One region of the Planococcus massiliensis genome, then DNA from elsewhere that is predicted to be linked to it. Evidence: riboswitches for the same ligand, from Rfam matches in the RefSeq annotation. Region 1 holds a riboswitch; each other region holds the start of a gene.

The links. Region 1 has a riboswitch for cobalamin ahead of BN1080_RS05075 (hypothetical protein). Riboswitches for the same ligand answer to the same signal wherever they lie in the genome.
Region 2: it holds a riboswitch for cobalamin, as region 1 does, so the genes downstream of both, BN1080_RS03955 (ABC transporter substrate-binding protein) here and BN1080_RS05075 (hypothetical protein) in region 1, are expected to answer to the same signal.
Region 3: it holds a riboswitch for cobalamin, as region 1 does, so the genes downstream of both, BN1080_RS01235 (acyl-CoA thioesterase) here and BN1080_RS05075 (hypothetical protein) in region 1, are expected to answer to the same signal.

The regions. Positions count from the first base shown of each region.
Region 1 covers NZ_CCXS01000001.1:1,043,914-1,050,986, reverse strand. The annotation lists gene BN1080_RS05085 (hypothetical protein) at 14-556, opposite strand; gene BN1080_RS05080 (ABC transporter substrate-binding protein) at 630-1,580, opposite strand; gene BN1080_RS05075 (hypothetical protein) at 1,577-2,125, opposite strand; cobalamin riboswitch at 2,299-2,489, opposite strand; gene BN1080_RS05070 (GIY-YIG nuclease family protein) at 2,691-3,095, shown strand; gene BN1080_RS05065 (threonine aldolase family protein) at 3,147-4,238, opposite strand; gene BN1080_RS05060 (glycerol-3-phosphate dehydrogenase/oxidase) at 4,411-6,114, opposite strand; gene glpK (glycerol kinase GlpK) at 6,247-7,073, opposite strand, start outside.
Region 2 covers NZ_CCXS01000001.1:779,723-786,795, reverse strand. The annotation lists gene cobD (threonine-phosphate decarboxylase CobD) at 1-1,009, opposite strand, end outside; gene cbiB (adenosylcobinamide-phosphate synthase CbiB) at 996-1,949, opposite strand; gene BN1080_RS03965 (adenosylcobinamide amidohydrolase) at 1,946-3,406, opposite strand; gene BN1080_RS03960 (FecCD family ABC transporter permease) at 3,408-4,400, opposite strand; gene BN1080_RS03955 (ABC transporter substrate-binding protein) at 4,393-5,370, opposite strand; cobalamin riboswitch at 5,504-5,689, opposite strand; gene argS (arginine--tRNA ligase) at 5,737-7,073, opposite strand, start outside.
Region 3 covers NZ_CCXS01000001.1:251,666-258,738, forward strand. The annotation lists gene BN1080_RS01225 (MFS transporter) at 1-838, opposite strand, end outside; gene BN1080_RS01230 (undecaprenyl-diphosphate phosphatase) at 1,270-2,094, shown strand; cobalamin riboswitch at 2,176-2,353, shown strand; gene BN1080_RS01235 (acyl-CoA thioesterase) at 2,508-2,993, shown strand; gene BN1080_RS01240 (ribonucleoside-diphosphate reductase subunit alpha) at 2,995-5,277, shown strand; gene BN1080_RS01245 (ribonucleotide-diphosphate reductase subunit beta) at 5,290-6,336, shown strand; gene BN1080_RS01250 (flavodoxin domain-containing protein) at 6,317-6,793, shown strand; gene BN1080_RS01255 (GntR family transcriptional regulator) at 6,963-7,073, shown strand, end outside.

The sequences.
Region 1 (7,073 bases):
CGGCTATTTTTCACTATTTTGCCCACTCAATCTCCAGTATATTCAACGAATGGACATGTACACAAATGCGGACTTCATCGCCATTTTGATAAAATACCGCTTTCTCAATGGAAAGCTTATCTGAAATTTTATCCGGTTCTTTGAAAATGGCTGAGAAATTTCCGTGTTTGGTCCGGTAAGTTTTTACATCAAAATAGCCGGTTTTTGCCGTCCCGAACAAGCCGAAGGAATCTTCGAAATACCGGGCATCCGCCATTAACCGTGTCTGGATTTTATAGCCTTCGAATGCACTGATTAAGGAGAAATCAAAATAATGCGGTTCTTCGATTTCCCTGACAAATGACAAATCAAGTACAGCATGAAAATAGCCATGTTTTTCTTTTCCTTCCGGCACAGTCAGCAAAGGCATCCCCGCGCTATTCTCTGAAAGCCCGGACTTCGCAGGGATCCGGTAGACTTCATCTATGTCGCGCCTGCTCATCATCAGCGTCAAAAAAGGCGCTTCCGGGAAAAAACGGCTATGGTATTGATGCCCTTCAATGATAAAGTTGACCAATTATACCAGTTATCTGAAAATTTAATCAATTTAAAAACCACCGCCCTTTTTTCGGACAGTGGTTTTAATGAACTTACTTCAATAAATCTGGATAAGCGGTTTCGGCTACAAGTTTCACTGCTTCTCCGATTCTTGGCCCCGGACGTGAGGTGATATCTGAATCCAACAAGAAGACTTGCTCATTTTGGACAGCCGCAATTTCCGACCAGCTATCGCGGGCTTTGATTTCATCTACAGCGTTCTCCACATAGGATACCGTTGTAAAAATCAGTTCTGGGTTCCGGTTCACCACTTCTTCTTCAGAAAGTTGCGGCCAGCCTTCCAAATCTGCAAATACATTTTCCACTTGAGCGTGATTCAAAATTTCCTGTTGGAAGGTCTTATCGCCAGTTGTATAGATTTCAGGCAATGGACTGATTTCAATATAAGCTTTTTTCTTTTGTTCAACTTCAGCAAGCTTGTCTTGGACATCTTTGATTTCTCCTTGAATGGAAGCGATTAGTTCTTCGCCTTTTTCTTCAACTCCCATTACTTGAGCGATTTGTTCAATGTCACCATATACATCTTCAAACGAAGCGGCAGATTCAATGACGAAGACAGGAATATCCGCTTCTTCCAACACCTCGAGTCCGGTCGGGCCGCCAGTCGAATAAGCAAGGACGATATCCGGATCCAATTGGATGATACGCTCTGCATTGAATTTCACGGAATCGGAAACCCGCTCGACTTCCATAGCTTCTGCCGGATAGTTGTCAAAATCCGTAGCGCCGATCAATTTATCCCCTTCTTCTAACGCATAAAGGATTTCCGTATTGCTCGGAATTAAAGAAACGACTGTTTCCGGGACTTCTTCAAATTTTATTTCATTGCCTAGATCGTCTGTCACTGCATAAGATTCAGCCGCTTCGGTTTCTGTGCTGGTTTGGTCTGTTGGATTGTCGGCGCCTGTACTTTCCTCACTTTGGCAGGCACCAAGAAATACAGCGAGTGCAAGTGTTCCGCTCAATAGATAAGATTTCTTCATTTAACTTTTTCCTCTTTTCTCTTTTTCGGTCTTGTCGGATAGGATTTGCTGATGAACGGTATTTCTTCCATGCCGTGTTTGCGGTTGGCATAAACCGCCATCGCAAATAATACATTGGCAAGCAATTGCGCATAATCAAATAAAATCTCGGGCACTTCGCGCTCTAAGCTGACTTTATGCAAGGCCCGCACGGATTTTTTCGCCTCGCTGCGGCATACATGCAAACAGCAGGCAGCGGGCGTCCCTTGCGGCAAGACAAAATTTCCGATGCTGTCTTCCACTTCCGCCACGTAAGCATCGTATAACCCGCTTAAGATTTCGAGATCTTCCGCAGCAATAGCGATTTTCCCCCGCACTGAACCATTCAGATGATAAGCCATGGGCTGCAGATAGCGGAGGTCCCGCTGCAGTTCCGGGATGTCTCCAGCCAAGGAAATGGCTTCTCCAATTCGGGTTGTCAATGAATCGGTCCGGATTTCAAAATCCACTGTGGATGCGGACTCCCGCATAAACGGATAGCAGATATAGCGCATATCTTTTTTCATTCCAATCACCTCTTCTCTTTATGGGCTTCGTGGTAATCTGCCGCATCGCACTTCAGATAAACAGCAAAAAGCCGCCCTCATAAAAAGGGCGGCACAATACCAATTAAACGGCTCGTCAATAAAGCCGCAAGAGGAAAAGTTGCCATATGATTCCCTTATCTTCCGAAGAGTAAAAATACGTTCAAAAAAAGGTAGGTCTCCTGGCTTGTGCATCGATTTACTCTAAGAACCTTCCCGTCCAGATTATCTTAGACAGTGGCATTTTCTTATTTCATACGCACTTACAGTTGCGGAAACAGCTCCGGATTCACACCGGATTCCCTGTTATGCTGACGAATCAGTACCTTTTTTCTGCATGATTATTCACTTGTTTCCAGTGTAGCATATTTTATTCGGCAAAGATGCACATTTTCCGTTTAGAAAGCGCTTCCAGATATTTGAATAATACGACTTTTACTTCTGCTATCGCTTATTAATCGTTTATTGGGTAAACTAATAATCAGATAAGTCGAAAATATGAAATAGGACTGAATTTTCAAAGCCGACCAATGAGGGGGATTATTAGATGAAAGAAAAGATTCATGAGCTTCTGAAAAAAGAAAATTATGCATTTGATAATGAAAATTGGAAGTCGATCGAAAATGTGCCTTTTCTTTTGAATGATGAGACTACCAAATTGCTGAATAAAATCAAACTGAACATGGGGATGGCAAAGGGCATTTACATTTTCTGCGATTCCAATCAAAATATCCTCTACATCGGAAAAGGGGCACCGATCTATAACCGCATCCGCCGCCATTTTGCAAAATTGAAAAAGGCAACTCATGCCCCCCACGGATTCTTTCAAGCGATTCAATCACCTATCACGATTCATTGGGTGGAAATCGAACAGCCTGAAAAAAGAGAAATTGTTGAACATATGCTTGCCTACACATTAGAACCGGTGTACAAGAAATGGTATGTAGGATAATAAGGAAGCCTGTAAATGACATTTTGGGTCTTTTAAAGGCTTCCTTCTATATTAAATTGCCTTCATTTTTTCATTCAGCTTGGCAAAAAGCGCCTCTACTTTCTCTTTCGGCACCGTTTCGTACAAATCCCCCATGCTGACTTCATAGGAACTGCCGCCGTTTTCCAGCTCTTTGACGTAGCTGGTCAGCCCGATTCCGGTTTCCTGATGGAGATCAGCCAACAGCGCTTCCATCGTTTCTTTCGGGTGGCTGAAATGGACATGGAACATATTCGATACAGGTTCGACGGGCAAAGTGCTGATGCCTTCACAGCCATTGAACAAGCGGGCCAGTTCTTTCGCCTGCTCATAGTAAGCTGCCATTTTGCCAGAGCGTTTGTCAAAATAATAATCTGCAGAAAGGATATACGGATACAGCGAGATCAAATCTCCGCCGTGGCGCCGTTTCCATACTTTCGACTGGTCCGTAAATTCCTTGTCCCCTGCCAGGATCGCTCCTGCTATGCCGCCGATTCCTTTATATAGCGAGAGGTAGACACTGTCAAAAAGGGCGCAGACTTCACTTGCAGTCTTATCGTAATACGGAAGCACTTCCAACAGCCGCGCTCCGTCCAGATGCAGTTTGATCCCTTGTGCGCGGCAGTGAGCAGAAATCTGTTCCAATGTTTCATAGCTTGGCAATTGCCCGCCGATTTCACGCTGCGGCAACTCGAGCAGCACACATGCTACTTCGTCTTCCATTTGAAGGACATCTTCCAGCTCAATTACACGTGTCTTATCGGCGAGCAGCACCGATTCGATTCCATGCAGTTCTTGCAGTCCTTTTTCTTCGTGGATTTCCAGATGGCTCAACGGATGGTAAGCTACTTTCCGAATGCGTGCTGCGTCGCACCAAATACGCAAAGCAATCTGCTGGGCCATCGTTCCGCTTGGGAAAAACACCGCACTTTCTTTCCCCAATAAATCCGCCATTTTCTCCTGGAATTTTTCGATAACAGCTCCTTGGCCGTACATGTCGCTTTCCACATCGCCGTCTATCTTCTCAAATGCCTCTTTTAATACGTGGACGTCCCGTTTGCCATGCCCTGCCAATACCTGCTCAGCATCAAAATAGCTTTGCTTTAACCGTTCATTGGATTTCATTTTCTAGCTCCCCATCTATCAGAATACTTGCGCTTTTCTCCACTATATCACTTTTAAAGACACGGGCAACTCGCTAAAAACCTGGAAAAGCGGATACAATTTAAGAAAAAGCGAGCAAGCATTAAAAAAAGCCGCTCTGATCCGGATGGATCAGAGCGGCTTGCTTATGAAATTAGGAATTTGCTGCAGCTTTAAAAGACGCACTTGAACGGCTGCCGCCCACTTCAACCGGGTGCACAGCTTCATATAGAAGGCCTTCCAGTTCATTGCTGTAGGCAGTTGCCTGTTCTTCTGTCCAGCCAAGCACTTTGCCCATATATGCATTTACAGATGCTTTATTGGCATGTACCCAATTGATGTCGAAGAACAACGCGCCTGTACGGCGGATAAAGAAATCGACTGGTTTGTAAGCCGCTTCGTATTCCAAAGCGTAGCGCAGCATTGCGAACGCGATAGGATCGATTCCTTCTCTAGCCGCTTCTGCGTCTCCGGTAAACAAGAAATTAAAGACTTGGTCCACATTGGATCCGTAGCGCTGAACCAGTTTGCGTGCTGCTTCCGGAGAAAGGCCGCGGCTTACGCCTAAACGCACACGGTCTTCAGAGAACTTCACAAATCCTTTTGAACCGCCTACTTCGCCGCCTGAAATCGGCAAGTGTTTGGTCGATACTTTTTTGAATTTCAAGCCATGTTCTTTTTCCAATTGCTCCGCTACCATATCAACGATGCTTTCGCCCATTTTACGGTATCCTGTCAATTTACCGCCGGCAATCGACAGCAAGCCGGAATTGGAAACAAAGATTTCATCTTTCCGTGAAATTTCAGAAGGGTCTTTACCTTCTTCATGAATCAACGGACGAAGTCCAGCCCAGCTGGATTCGATGTCTTCAATGCGAATGCCGACTTCCGGGAACATGAAGTCAATCGCTTTTAAGACGTAATCGCGGTCTTCTGTTGTCATTGTCGGATGCGCAATATCTTGTTTGTAAACGGTATCCGTTGTACCCACATACACTTTTCCTTCGCGCGGAATCGCAAATGCCATCCGGCCATCCGGCATATCAAAATAGATCGCCTGTTTTAACGGGAAGCGGCGGCCATCAAATACTAAGTGGATCCCCTTTGTTAATTGCAGCGTCTTGCCTTGTTTTGAATGGTCTTTGTCGCGCAGTGTATCCACCCATGGTCCAGCTGCGTTGACGATTTTCTTCGCATAAATTTCATGGATTTTGCCATCGATTTGGTCTTCTACACGGATGCCGACCACTTTGCCGTTATGGTAGATGAAGCTGGCAACTTTTGCATAGTTCATCGCCAAAGCGCCTTTTTCAACAGCTTTTTTCATGACTTCCATTGTTAAGCGCGCATCGTCTGTTTTGTATTCGACGTAATAGCCGCCGCCTTTAATGTCTTTCTTTTTAAGCAATGGTTCGCGGCGCAACGTTTCTTCTTTTGACAGCATTTTACGGCGTTCGTCTTTCTTGACGCCTGCCAAAAAGTCATAGACGCGCAAGCCTACGTTCGTGCTTAGCGGCCCAAACGTTCCGCCTTTGTAAAACGGCAATAGCATCCATTCAGGAGTCGTCACATGTGGTCCGTTTTCATAAACGATCTCGCGTTCTTTCCCGACTTCAGCCACCATTTTCACTTCGAATTGCTTCAAATAACGAAGACCGCCGTGAACGAGTTTAGTAGAACGGCTGCTTGTGCCTGCAGCAAAATCCTGCATCTCAACGACTGCCACTTTCATGCCTCTCATCGTGGCATCAAGCGCTGTTCCGGCGCCTGTAATCCCGCCTCCGATAACAATCAAATCAAGAGGCGTGCTTTTCATTTTGTTATACGTTTCCGTCCGGTTAAAACTAGAAAATTTCATATTATACCGCTCCTTTAGTTTTTTTTTACATTTTTTGGAAATGAAACAAAAGAGACCAAGCTACAGTCGCGGAATTTCTTCAGCTGAACTGGCTTGGTCTCTCGATATCTCCGGCCAAATATTAACTTTTACTTAAGAATTAACAATTGTTTTTGATTCAGGTTTTTTAAATGTACGAGTTGCAGCTACTGCATTTTTCCAACCTTCGTAAAGTTCTTCACTTTGCTCAGCTGGCATCAAGCTCGTAAACGTTTCTTCCACTTTCCACTGTTTCGCGATTTCTTCTTTGTCTTTCCAGAAGCCGACCGCTAGGCCTGCAAGATATGCAGCACCAAGTGAAGTTGTTTCTTGAATGACCGGACGTTCTACCGGTACATCAAGTATATCACTTTGGAATTGCATCAGCAAATCATTTGCAACGGCTCCGCCGTCAACGCGCAAAGTTTTCAGTTCAATTCCAGCATCTTCGATCATGACATCCACAACATCTTTTGTCTGGTAAGCCAATGATTCAAGCGTCGCACGGATGAAGTGGGCTTTTGTCGTACCGCGAGTTAAACCGAAGATCGCACCGCGTGCATCCGTATCCCAGTAAGGAGTTCCAAGGCCAACAAATGCCGGAACCATGTATACGCCGTCTGTTGATTCGACAGAAGCCGCATACGCTTCACTTTCAGGCGCATTGTCCAGGATTTTCAAGCCATCGCGAAGCCATTGGATAGCTGATCCAGCGACAAAAATACTGCCTTCAAGCGCGTATTCGACTTTGCCGTCTACTCCCCACGCAAGCGTTGTCAATAAGCCATGGTCTGAAACCACACCTTTTTCACCAGTGTTCATCAACATGAAGCATCCTGTGCCATAGGTGTTTTTCGCCATGCCTTTTTCAAAGCAGGCTTGGCCGAATAATGCAGCTTGCTGGTCACCCGCGATGCCGGCAATCGGCACTTCGTGGCCGA
Region 2 (7,073 bases), 260 kb from region 1:
TGCGGAACCATTTGCCGTCCATTCCGGAAAACGACTTAGTGTGGCGCAGCACAAGGCCTTGCTCCAGAAAATCCAGGAAAAAGCGGCAGGAATCTTTTCCTTCCGGCAGTTTGAAAGCTAGGAAATTCACGGCAGACGAGCTCACTTTGCAATGATGCTCTTCTAAAAATACGGTCATGCGTTCGCGTTCTTCATTCGCTGAAGCAATGACCCGCTCCCTGTAAATCCGTTCATTAAAGCATTCGGCTCCGACTTGAGCGGAAATGGCGTTGACGTTCCAGTGGGCCGCTCCTTGTTTTAGCGTCCGCATGATTTCCGGGCTGCCAATGGCATACCCGAGCCGCAGCCCGGCAATTGCGTACATTTTTGTCATCGATCGGACGATTATGGTTTGAGGGTAAGACGATTGGCGCGGAATAAATGAAAAAGCCTCCCCCGCAAAATCGATGAAGGCTTCATCGATCACCAATTCACAGCCTTCCTTTTTGCACGCCTCCGCAATAAACTCCATCTGCTGCTGTTCGATCAGCAGGCCGGTCGGATTATGCGGATTGCAAATATAAATAGCGGCACAGCCTTCAAGAGAAGATGCCAATAATTCCATATCAAGCTGCCAGCCGTTTTTCTCCGTCAATTGAACGGTTACGATTTGGGCTTCTTCCGCTTCCAGGGTTTTGCGGTATTCGGAAAAAGCCGGTTCAATGAGCACCACTTTCTTTTTTTGATACCGGCGGGCAAGCCATGTAAAAATTTCAGCTGCCCCATTCGCTGTCACTACTCGCTCCATTGGAACATCGTGGAAACGGGCAGCGGCACTCCGAAAAGGCTCCCCTTCCGGATCCGGATAGCGTTCGATCAATTCCAACAGCGAATGCCACGAATTCCGGATGAATTCCGGCGGTCCAAACGGATGGACATTTTCACTGAAATCCAAAATCCGTTCCGGATAGTCGATATTCAATTGCTGATAAAGCAGGTGCGGATTCGCTCCATGGTCAGGCAATTTCAAAAATCATCGCTCCTCCTGCAAATAAAATGTAAAACCAAAAGACAGCTAGATGCATATGCGCCACTGTTTCTTTAATATGATGGGCTTCCAATTTAAAAATTGGCGTCCCCATTCGTGCACGGACGGATTGAACCCCTTTGTAAGTATTGACGCCGCCTAGTTCAATGCCAAGCTGGATGGCAGTCGCAGCTTCCAGCCAGCCACTATTCGGACTTGGATGTTTCGGAGCATCGCGCAGCCATTCAGCAAAACGCTGACGTAAGGTAAGCCCTCTTTTATTTCGTGTAGACAGAAGAATAATCGCTCCCGTAATCCGGCTCGGGATAAAATTCAGCACATCGTCCAATTTGGCAGAAGCATAGCCGAATCGGCTAAACTGCTCGTTTTGATAACCGACCATCGAGTCGCAAGTATTGACCGCTTTATACAACCATAGCCCAGGTGCGCCCAGCAAAAATGCCCAAAACAAAGGAGCGGTAACACCGTCGCTTGTATTTTCAGATACGGTTTCGACGACGCCTCTTGTGATTTCGCTTTCGTTCAAGTGTTCCGTATCCCGACCGACAATCCAGGATAGCTTTTCGCGTGCTTTTGAAAAGTCCTTCCGCAAAAGCGGCTGATGCACTTCTTCTGCTGCGTCCTTCAAGCTTTTTTGTGCGAGTCCTACCGCGATCAATACAGCTTCAACAAAGAAGCCCACTATTCCGTGCACTTCATAAGCTAAGCTGACGATCAGATAAGCAATCGCAAAAGCACCGCCAGCCATTAAAGCGACTAGCAAGAAACCATTGCGAAACGCATGTGGCGCACGGTTCAACTTTCGAGTCAGCTTCATAATGAGCGATCCGATCCAGCGAACCGGATGCGGCCAATTCGGCGGATCGCCGATGGTCCGGTCGATTATGAGGCCAAGCGCAATCGCCGCGATATGCGCCATCATTGCGCTTTCGCCTGCCGATAGGATTCAAGTGCTTCTACAGTGCATTCAAAAACACCCGTACCAATCAATTTGCCCAGTTCTGTAATGGGTCCGGCATACGGCAAATATCCGCCTTGCTGCGTAGCGGATACGAGGCAGCTGTCTGTCGAAGTTCCAGTAGCAATCGTGCCTGTCAACGGATCTTTTACTCCTTCTTGATGAAGCGCTTTTGTTTTGGCTTCCGTCGCCGTAATCATCGCTTGGATAAACGCCTCGTCCGACAAATGGCCATTGACCATGATCCATGTATTGATCGTACCGACGCCAACTTCCCGTTCAACCGCTTTTGAGACATCGACGGCATTTCCTACCCCTGCGGTCACGGCAATGACGACGGACCCGAAATCTCCTTGATACTCTTTTACCACCGCATGTTCGGTTCGCACAGCCGTCATCATGCCGACGGTTTCTGTCGGCTTGAAGCCTTTATTTTCAATAAACCCGGTCATTTCCTGAACGCTGTCGTCGATATTGTAATTCATGTCCACATGGCGGTTGATAAAAGTACGGAACCAGCCTGAACCCGCATTGATGACCGCGGAAGAAACAGTTTTCAAAGGCATTTCACTTTGGTAGAGGACCATTTCAGGCGAAACCAGAAAATCCTCGGCTGCTATTTTCGCAGCGGCAGCTTTCCGCTCCACTCCAGGCAGCAAGGTAATCTGCGGTTTTGGGAGCTCGGGATGGGGATGGTTGCTGACGCGTGTATGGTAAACCGTTTCGATATCCTGCGCTCTTACAACTTCGTGCGGCTCGCCCATGCGGACAATTCGCCCTTGGTCCAAGAGCAAAAGCTGATCGCAATACATGGAAGCGATATTGATGTCATGAAAAATCGACACGACGGTCAAGTTTTTTTCGATCGCCTGTTTTTTTATGGTATCCAGCAATTCTTTCTGGTGATTGATGTCCAAATGATTGGTTGGTTCGTCCAACAAAAGAATGCGGGCGTTTTGGGCTAGAGCTTGCGCCACGAAAACCCGCTGCTGTTCTCCGCCTGACAGCTGATCAATTTGCGTCTTTTCATACTGGCTGATGTTCATCAAACGCATCGCTTCCTGCACTTCATTTTCATCTTCCTTTGACCAGGAAGAAAACCAGCCGCTTTGATGCGGGTAGCGGCCAAGCGCAATCGTTTCGCGGACCGTATGGGCAAACGCATGGGCGTGAAGCTGCGGCAGCACTGCCATTTCTCTCGCCAGTTCTTTCGCTTGAAATGCCCCTATTTCTTTGCCACCGATTTCGACCGTGCCGGAAGATGCCGGCAATACGCCGCTGATCAATTTCATTAAGGTCGATTTGCCGCTGCCGTTCGGACCTAAAATGCCGAGCATGGTTCCTTTCGCTACGGAAAAAGAGACGTTCTGGACAATATTCCGGTCCCCATATCCGCCGCTTAAGTTGTTTATTTTCAACATATTATGCCACTCCTTTGCGTTGGCGGAAAAAGATAAAAGCAAAAACGGGCGCGCCGATAAAGGCGGTGATCACGCCGATCGGGAGTTCCGTCGGCGAAATGATCGTACGGGACACGAGATCGCAGACGATCAGCAATGCCGCTCCGTTGATAAAGGAGAGCGGCAGTACATGGCGATGGTCTGAACCCCATAGCAAGCGGACCATATGCGGAACCACGAGTCCGACAAATCCAATCGTTCCGGAAACGGCTACGGCGGCACCGGTCAAAACGGACCCACTGACCAAAATCATCATTTTGCTTCTTTTGATATTGACGCCAAGATGCTGCGCCCGTTCTTCGCCGAAAAGCATCGCGTTTAATTCCCTGCGGTTCAGCCACAATAGAAACGAGCCGATGAGGAGGAATGGCAACGCCATTTGCACGTAAGGCCAGCCGCGCATGGAAACGGAACCGAGCAGCCAGCCGATAATCTGGCGCAGCTCTTCGCCTGTCAACGCGATCATCAACGAAATGACCGAGCCGAGAAAAGAGCTGAAAATAATCCCCGTCAAAATCACCGTTTCCATCTTCATCGATCGGTCCACTAATTTGGCAAAAGCCATAACCATCAGCATGGTGGCCAGTGCGCCCGCCATGCTGAGAACCGGTAACGTGAAAATTCCTAAAAAAGGGATGGTAATGCCGAAAAAGAGCGTCGTCACGGCACCTACTGAGGCACCGGAAGACACTCCTAACGTATAAGGATCGGCCAATGGATTTTTCAGCAGCCCTTGAAAAGCTGCCCCGGCAATAGCAAGCGCCGCTCCGACAAGGCCCGCCAGAACCACACGCGGCATCCGGATGTTCCACAGGATATTCGCTGCGGTTTCATCCGATGATGGATTCCACAGCACTTGCGGTGAAATTGTCACCGTCCCTACCGTTACACCCAGCACCACAGCCCCCGCCAATAAAAGGAAAGAGAGTGTGTAGGCGAACAGATTTTTATTCACCGTAGACCTCTGGATATACTGCCCGTGCAAGCTCCAGCAATCCTTCAGTCACGCGCGGGCCTTGGCGCGTCAATTTATCTGAGTCGAGGTTATAAACCGCCTCGTCCTGTACTGCTGTGATTTCAGCAAAACCATTGCGGTCCATAATAAGCTCGACTGCATTTGGCACGTATGCGCCTTCAGTAGTGACAATGACATCCGGATTGCTGTTGACGATCGCTTCCGGATCTATGCTGACCCAGCCTTCCTGATCGCCGGCGATGTTTTCAGCATTGATCGTTGACAGCATTTCGTCTATGAACGTGCCCGTTCCGGTCGTATAGATTTCCGGCGTACTTCCCACTTCGATAAACACTTTTTTCGGTTCTTTTACTTCTGCAGCCATTTCTTCGATTTCGTCCAATTGCGCTTCCATCTCTGAAATTTTTGCATCCGCTTCTTCCATTGTGCCTGTCGCTTGGCCGATGATGGTCATCGTTTCAAAAACTTCATCGAAAGTGGTAGCTTCTTCAACTACAAATACATCTAGGCCAGCATCTCGAAGCTGCTGCAGCCCCGCGTCTCCGATTCCTAAATTCGATTCATGCGCTAATACGATATCGGGCTGCAGGCTGATGATTTTTTCCACATTGAATTCCTGTCCGCCAATCTTCTCAACGCTTGCCGCTTCTTCCGGATAATTATCAAAATCGGAAACCCCGACCATTTTTTCACTCAATCCCAGTTCATAAGCGATTTCCGTATTAGAAGGCACCATCGAGACAATCGCATCCGGCTCTTCTTCAATCACCACTTCTTCACCTACAGCATCCGTTAAAGTTACCGGGAATTCGACTTCCGCCACCTCTTTGGGCGGTTCTGCCGGTGTTTCAATGTCCTGATCTTCTACCGGTGCCGCTTCTTCACCACAGCCTGCCAGCAGCAAAGCCGCCATACCCGCACTCATTCCAAACTTCCAAACTTTTTTCATTGCTGTATCCCCTTTTCTCTTGGTGTTCTGTTTTAATGTATTAAAAAATAAAAAAGTCCTTCCGCATAGGACTGCGGAAGGACGAAGGGACGGCATAAAGAAAACTATGCATCCAGCCGGTCCTCGCAGGCTAATGGGGCGTTTCATAAAGGCAGGTCTCCTGGCTCGTGCTCAACGCTTTCTGTGCCTTCCCGGAAATTTGTTCCAGTGGCCTCAACAGATTGCTCACACTTACAGTGGCGGGACCGCGCCAGATTCGAACCGGCTTCCCTTTTAACTCATGCTGTTACACATAAGCACCTTTATGATTTCAACTATTCAATTGATTTAGTTTCATTATACCCATTCATTTGAAAAACAGAAAGTTTACATTTTATCCGGTGCTGAAACGCCGATCACGTTTAACGCATTCGCAATCGTCGTCCGAACCGCTGTAATTAATGCTAGGCGTGCACGCGTCAAATCTTCATTCGACGCGTCAAATACTTTATTGGCATTATAGAAGCTATGGAAGTTCGAAGCAAGTTCTTGGATGTACGTAGTAATGCGGTGCGGTGCACGCAGCTTCGCAGCATCGGCAACCACTTTCGGGAAATCACCGATTTTCTTCAGGACATCCACTTCTTTTTCTGAAGATAATAAGTCCAAATGGTCAGTTGAAGCAGTAAATCCTTGCTCTTCTGCCTGGCGCACAATCGAACAGATGCGGGCATGCGCATACTGCGAATAGTAAACCGGATTTTCGTTGGACTGGGAAACGGCCAAATCCAAATCGAAGTCCATATGCGAATCGCCTGAGCGCATCGCGAAGAAGTAACGGACTGCGTCTAAGCCGACCAGCTCAACCAATTCACGCATGGTTACCGCTTTGCCGGTACGTTTGCTCATCTTCATCTTCTCGCCGTCTTTGTAAAGCTGGACCATCTGCACGATGTTCACTTCCAACGTGTCGCGGTCGTAGCCAAGCGCTTCGATTGCCGCTTTCATACGCGGAATATAGCCATGGTGGTCAGCGCCCCAAATATTGATCAATTTATCGAATCCACGCTGCAATTTATCTTCATGGTAAGCGATATCCGGAGTCAAATATGTGTAAGATCCGTCGTTCTTGATCAATACGCGGTCTTTATCGTCGCCGAATGCTGTGGAGCGGAACCATGTAGCGCCGTCTTCTTCATAGACATGCCCATTTTCACGGAGTTTTGCCAACGCTTTATCGATTTTTCCGTTTTCATAAAGGGATGATTCCGGATACCACACATCGAATTCCACGCGGAAATCCGCAAGGTCTTTCTGAAGCTTCGCCAATTCCACTTTCAAGCCGTGTTTGCGGAAAGCTTCAAAACGCTCTTCGTGCGTCATCGCAACAAATTTATCGCCGTGTTCTTTTACCAGGTCTTCTGCGATATCTTTAATGTCTTGTCCGCGGTAGCCGTCTTCCGGCATGCTGTCGCCTTGGCCAAGCGCTTCAAAATAACGGGCTTCGATCGAAAGCGCCAATTTGTTGATCTGGTTTCCGGCATCGTTGATGTAGTATTCGCGTGAAACGTCATAGCCTGCAAGGTCAAGCACATTGCAAAGCGAGTCGCCGACAGAGGATCCGCGGGCATGTCCTAGGTGCAAGTCGCCGGTTGGATTCGCTGAAACGAACTCGACCTGGATGCGTTCGCCTGCGCCTGAATTGGTGCGGCCGTACTCTTCCT
Region 3 (7,073 bases), 790 kb from region 1:
AACCGATTAAGGCCGTGATGCTCAAAACGCTGGCCGCTGTTTCAAGGGATAGCGCTTTTTCCCGGAAAATCGAAACTAAATGAAAAGTAAGGCCGGTATTAACGATGCCCGGAATGGCTGCACAAAATAGCAGCAGCCAAAATGCTTTTGTTTTGGCCGCTTCTTTCACGGTCCAGCTGATTTCTTCTGTCGTGTTCTGCATCTTTTTCTGGTTTTTAGCGTCTCCATTGTCGGGCAGTAAACCCATATCTTCCGGTTTGTTCTGAATCAGGAAAAAGGCAAGCGGGGTAAAGCAAATGATGATAATGGCGCCGAGAATCAGCCATGAAGCGCGCCAGCCGAAAGAACCAATCAGCCAAACGTTCAGCAGCGGAAAGGCAGCCGAACTGACCAAACCGCCGATTGCTGCGATGCTGATCGCCCGTCCTCTTTTTTTCACAAACCATTGGGGGATCAGGGAACTGGAAATCAGCGCCATTGAACCTTGTCCTAGTAGCCGGATAAAAAAGAAACCGATAAACAGCATCACAAGGCTGCTGACAAAACTATTGAACATACAGGCAACAGCCAGTACCAAAGACACAATGACGGCCATTTTGCGGGAGCCGTTGCGGTCGATCAAGCGGCCGATAAAGAACAGCAGAAATCCGGAAGCCAACGTGGCCGCTGAATAGATGCCGGATACCGTTGAACGGCTCCAGCCGAATTCATCTATATAATAATCAATGAAAATTGAATTGGAATAAGTTTGTCCGGGTCCTGAAAAAAACTGGGACAGCGCAGCAAGCGCGATAATCACCCAGCCGTAATGAAAAGAATAGCCTGTAATTTGTTTCATCTTACATCTCCATATTTTGATAAGTAACTGCTCTTCGAGAGCTATTAATATATTGAAATCACAATTAATTATCATACCACCTTTCTTTATTAATAAAAGTCTTTTGTCTATAAAGAAAAAAGAAAAAGGATTCTGAAATTAATTATGTAGAAAAAATATATGAAAGCAGATTCTTTAAGCTTCTAAAAGGATTTCAAGGAATAAACGCAACAAAAAAAGGAAAAAGGTGTATGATAAATAGAGTTTCTGCATCTTCCGCCGGGGAGGTCATGAAACGAATGATGAAGGAATTCCGAGCCGCTTGACTTTGGAGGCCGGAGTCGAGTTAAATGAATAAGACTGATTTTTTTAGTTGCCGATGACTTGGAAGAACTGTACATAAAATATAGGAAATCGGATTTTATTGCCGGTTATTAAGGAGAAAGAAAAGAATGGGTTTATGGGAATTTTTTGTAGCAATTGTATTAGGGATAGTAGAAGGATTAACAGAGTTTGCGCCGGTTTCTTCGACGGGCCATATGATTATCGTCGACGACATCTGGTTGAATTCGAAAGAGCTGTTCAGTGAACCGGTAGCGAATACGTTTAAAGTCGTCATTCAGTTAGGTTCGATTTTGGCAGTCGTGATCATCTTTAGAGACCGCTTCAAAGACTTGCTCGGTTTAGACAGAAGCAAGACAGCTGAGAAAAAACAGCGTTTGAGCCTGACCAAAGTAATTGTCGGGTTAATCCCGGCAGGCGTATTCGGTTTGGCTTTCGAAGACTATATCGACGAATATCTGTTTTCGGTTGAGACCGTTATTATCGGCTTAGTGCTCGGCGCGGTGCTAATGCTGATTGCGGATTATTTCACGAAAAAGAAACCGCATATTGATACGGTTGACCAAATGACTTACAAGCAAGCGCTTGGCATGGGGCTTTTCCAGTGTCTTGGTTTATGGCCAGGATTCTCCCGCTCCGGTTCAACCATTGCCGGCGGGGTTCTGTTGAAAATGAGCCACAAATCAGCAGCTGATTTTACTTTTATCATGGCAGTGCCGATCATGCTCGGGGCAAGCGGCTTGTCATTGCTGAAAAACTGGCAGTACATTACCGTAGACGCGCTTCCGTTCTTTGTGGTCGGATTTATCAGTGCTTTTGTGGTCGCTTTAGTGGTTGTTAAATTCTTCTTGAAATTGATTGATAAAATCAAATTGGTGCCATTTGCAATTTACCGAATCGTACTTGCGGCCTTGATTTTCGTTATTTACCTGTAAGTGCTTGTAAAATCCATGAAGCTGGATTATAGTAATTAAATACAATAATTAGTGTTTTATAATATGTAGAAACACTATATATAGTGTCGCCGATAACGATGGTGCCTGAAAAGGCTCAATAGGGAATCCGTGAAAACCGGAGCTGTACCCGCAACTGTAAGTGCTGACGAACTATGGAACACCACTGTCCAATGGATGGGAAGGCCATAGTGTAGGAAGAAGCACAAGCCAGGAGACCTGCCTCGTTATAAGTTTAGATCTTCTCCGGGAGCTGGGAGGTATAACGAAGGTACTCTGCAAAAAACAGTGGATTTCTGCTGTTTCCGTTGGATTATTTGCGTTCATATACCCGTCTTCTCTCAGAGAAGGCGGTTTTTTTGTATTCCAAATAAGTAATGGAGGATTGAGCTGCAATGGAGAAACGAATTTCAGCAAGCATTTCACGGACAGTGCAAACAAGGCTCGTGCTGCCGCCCGACACGAACCATATGGGGACGATATTCGGCGGAACGGTACTTGCCTATATTGATGAAATTGCGGCAATTACCGCTATGAAACATAGCGGGAGAGCAGTAGTGACCGCTTCGATCGATACAGTGAACTTTTTATCCTCCGCTACAGTCGGAAATGTGCTGCATTTGGAAGGCGTGGTGATTTCCACGGGCCGCACATCTATGGAAGTTTACGTAAAAGCGGAATGCCAAAACATTGAAACAACTGAAAAAACCTTGACGACAACTGCGATTTTGACGATGGTGGCTGTCGATGAGAAAGGCAAACCGACGCCGGTGCCGGCAGTGGTGCCGGAGAGCGAAAAAGAAAAACAATTATTCAAAAGCGCACAAGATCGGAAGCAGCAGCGCATGAAAATCAATGAATTTGCAAAGGAGCTGGTTTGAGATGAATCCCATCGTTTATTCGGAAAAAGACACAGTTGAAAAAGCCATCCGCCGGGCGGAAAAAATTTATAACTTGGATGTTGCACCTCTTCTCGCGAAACTGGAAACACTTGGACATGAAGCGAAAGCCGAACAATCGCTTATATATGCACTCAACCGGATTTCCATGGCAGAACCGGATTGGACATTTGTAGCGGCTGAACTGTATTTAGAAGAATTGTATGAAAAAGCTGCAAAGAACCGGAACTATCCGGCACAAGATAAATACGGCGACTTTTATAAGTTGGTGAAGAATTTAAGTGAAGTCGGCATCTATTCGAGCGACTTGATGGAAAGTTATTCCGAGGAAGAAATCAAGGAGCTGGGCAAGGAAATCGATGCTGAGCGGGACTTGCTGTTCAATTATATCGGCCTGTTTTTATTGGCAGACCGCTATGTGGCGAAGGATTATGAAGGAAATATCCACGAATTGCCGCAGGAGCGCTTCTTGGTCATCGCGATGACTTTGATGCAAAATGAACCGCAGGAAAAACGGCTAGATCTGGTAAAAGAAGCTTATTGGGCGATGAGCAACCTTTATATGACAGTGGCAACACCGACCTTGTCCAATGCCGGCAAGAGCTTCGGGCAGCTGTCTTCCTGCTTTATCGACACGGTGGACGATTCGCTCGATGGCATTTACTTAAATAACTGGGATATTGCCCGCCTGAGCAAAGACGGGGGCGGCATCGGCATTTACTACGGCAAAGTCCGTGCGCTTGGCTCTGACATCAAAAAATTCAAAGGCAATTCATCCGGGGTCATTCCGTGGATCCGCCTGCTCAATGACACGGCGGTCAGCGTGGACCAGCTTGGCCAGCGCCAAGGAGCAGTCGCAGTGTATCTCGATGTTTTCCATAAAGATATTATGAACGGCTTTTTGGATTTGAAAACGAACAACGGGGATGAGCGCCGAAAAGCGCATGACATTTTCACGGGAGTTTCGATACCGGATCTATTTATGGAAAAGTTGAATGAAAAAGATGACAACGGCCGGAGCATTGGCGAATGGCATACCTTCTGTCCGCATCAAGTTAAAAGCGTTATGGGCTGGAAAGATGAACACGGGACGGCACTTGGACTTGAGGATTTCTATGATGAAATCGATGTAAAGCATTTTACGGAAAAATACGAGGAAGCGGCAGCGAATCCGCTATTGCCGCGAAAAACTTACCGGGCGATGGATATCATGGCGCGCATTATGGTATCGCAGCTCGAAACCGGCACACCGTATATGTTCTACCGCGACGAAGTGAACCGGCAAAATCCGAATAAGCATTTGCGCGGAAAAGGGCGCACATCGATTTACTGCAGCAATTTATGTACAGAAATTGCGCAAAACATGTCGGCAACCACCATTACGAAAGAGTATACCGACGAAGACGGCAACCTGGTCATGATCCGCAAGCCAGGCGATTTCGTGGTCTGCAACTTGTCGTCGATCAACTTGCCGCGCGCCGTGAAAGCGGAAGTGCTGGAGCGTCTCATTCCGATTCAGATGCGCATGCTCGATAATGTCATCGACTTGAATACGATTTCTGTCGGGCAGGCGGATGCGACGAATAAAAAATTCCGGGCTGTTGGATTAGGAACTTTCGGATGGCACCATTTGCTCGCACTTGAAGGCATCCACTGGGAATCAGAAGAAGCTGTAAAGTTCGCTGATAAGTTATATGAAGAAATTGCCTACCATACGATCCGCTCTTCTATGGAACTTGCCAAGGAAAAAGGGGCTTACCGCGAGTTCAGCGGCTCGGAATGGCAGACAGGGGAGTATTTTAAACGCAAACAATACACAAGCGGCCGCTGGACCGGTCTGCAAAAAGAAATCACTGAGAACGGCGTTCGCAACGGCTGGATGATGGCAGTCGCGCCGAACTCGTCAACAGCAAAAATCGGCGGTTCAACGGACGGCATCGATCCATTGTACGCAGTCGAGTATGCAGAGGAAAAGAAAAACTTCAAATTCAAAGTGACAGCACCTGACTTGAACCACAATACGTACGATTACTACCGCCGTGCCCGCCATGTCCTGGACCAGAAATGGAGCATCCGCCAGAACGCGGCACGCCAGCGCCATATCGACCAAGGCATCAGTTTCAATTTGTATGTTCCGCATACGATCAAAGCAAAAGATTTGCTGGAAATGCATGTCGAAGCTTGGGCACAGGGGTTAAAAACGACTTATTATGTACGCAGCACATCACAGGCGGAAATTGAAGAATGTGAAGCTTGCCAAAGCTAAGGAGGAACGAATATGTCCATACATGCACCTTTATCCAAAATTAAGCTGCTTAATCCGGAACATCCGAATAAATCGACAGGCATCCTGAACGGCCAATCTTCCGGTTTATTGAATTGGAACGACATTGCCTACCCGCAAATGTATGATCTTTACCAGACGCTGTTGTCGAATTTCTGGAAAGCCCAGGAAATCAATATGCAGGATGACATCAAACAATGGGATAGCTTAACTGCAACCGAACAGGATGTATTCTTGCGGTTGAATACCCAATTAGCATCGCTCGACAGCCTGCAGACGCCAACGATGAGCCAAGTGATGGACTATGTGACCGACTCGAGCTTTAAAGCGATATTCGCTGTTATTGCCCAACAGGAAGCAGTCCATACGGAATCATATTCCTATATCCTCAGCTCATTGGTGGCAGTGAGCGAACAAAATGGACGCTTCGATCAAGCCAAAAGCGATCCGATTGTCCGTAAGCGCAACGAGCTGATCTTAGATGCTTACGAGGAATTCCGGCAAAATCCGACTGCCCAGAACCTCTTCAAGCTAAGCGTCAACTCCATCAACTTGGAAGGGATCTATTTCTACGCCGGCTTTGCTTTCTTCTATCATTTGGCGCGCCAGCAGAAAATGCTGAAGACCAGTACGATGATCAGCTACATCCAGCGCGATGAAATGCAGCACGCATATTTCATCGCCCAATTCATTCGCATCCTATTGACGGAAAATCCGGAATTGAACACAGATGAAAATATTGCTTATGTCTATGAAGCAATCGACAAAGCGGTTCAGCTGGAAAAGGAATGGGCTCACTATATTTTGGAAGGCATTGAAGGGCTCGACCTTCAGGAGTTTGAGGGCTATGTGGAATATTTGGCGAACAAGCGCCTGCGACAGCTAGGGCTCGACAATCTTTACGAAGAACGCAGCAATCCGATGCCGTGGATACAAGTATTTGGCGACGACATGATGAATGATACGAAATCCGACTTTTTCGAACAGAAATCCCGGACCTATTCGAAAGTGTCCCAGTCCAATGGATTCGACGAATTATAAGCCGAAAATCGCCGTCGTCTATGCATCAGTGACGGGCAATACGAAAGCTGTTGCAGAGATGATCGGGGAAGTCTTTCAAGCCAAAGAACTCGAACTCGAGTTGTGGCCAGCAAAAGATTTCGTCTTAACGGAACTTTCACGTTTTGACATCGTTCTGGTAGGCACCTATACATGGGGAAACGGCGAGGTTCCAAAAGAGCTTTACAGCTTGTTCGACGCTCTTGAAAACCAGGAGCGAAAGAATCTCGTAACCGCAGTGTTCGGAACCGGCGACAGTTTTTTTGCGGAATTCTGCGGAGCAGTAAACCGGTTTCGGGACATGCTGTTTGTCCACACCACGTTAGCAGCTACTTTAAAAATCGAATTGCAGCCCCAAAAAATAGATAAAATCCGCTGTGAAAAATTCATTGAAAGTGCATTAAAAAAGCACATAGAATTAAAAACAGGTAATACATGAGAATGTAGTATGAAAACAGACCCCTTACATTTAAGGGGTCTGTTTTTAGTTAATCCAAGTGAAATTATCGGAAAAGTCATTGAGACAGAATTGAAAAATAATTTAAAAAAATACTACCATACAAGTATGCTAATGTGGTAATATGGGTTTCAAGCAAAGGAGGGATTAAGTGCTGAATATCGATTCAACTAAGAAAATCAAAAGTTTTTCTACTAAAGACTACGTTTATGAAATATTGAGAGAAAATATCATTTCACTGGCTATCGAACCTGGCCAACAA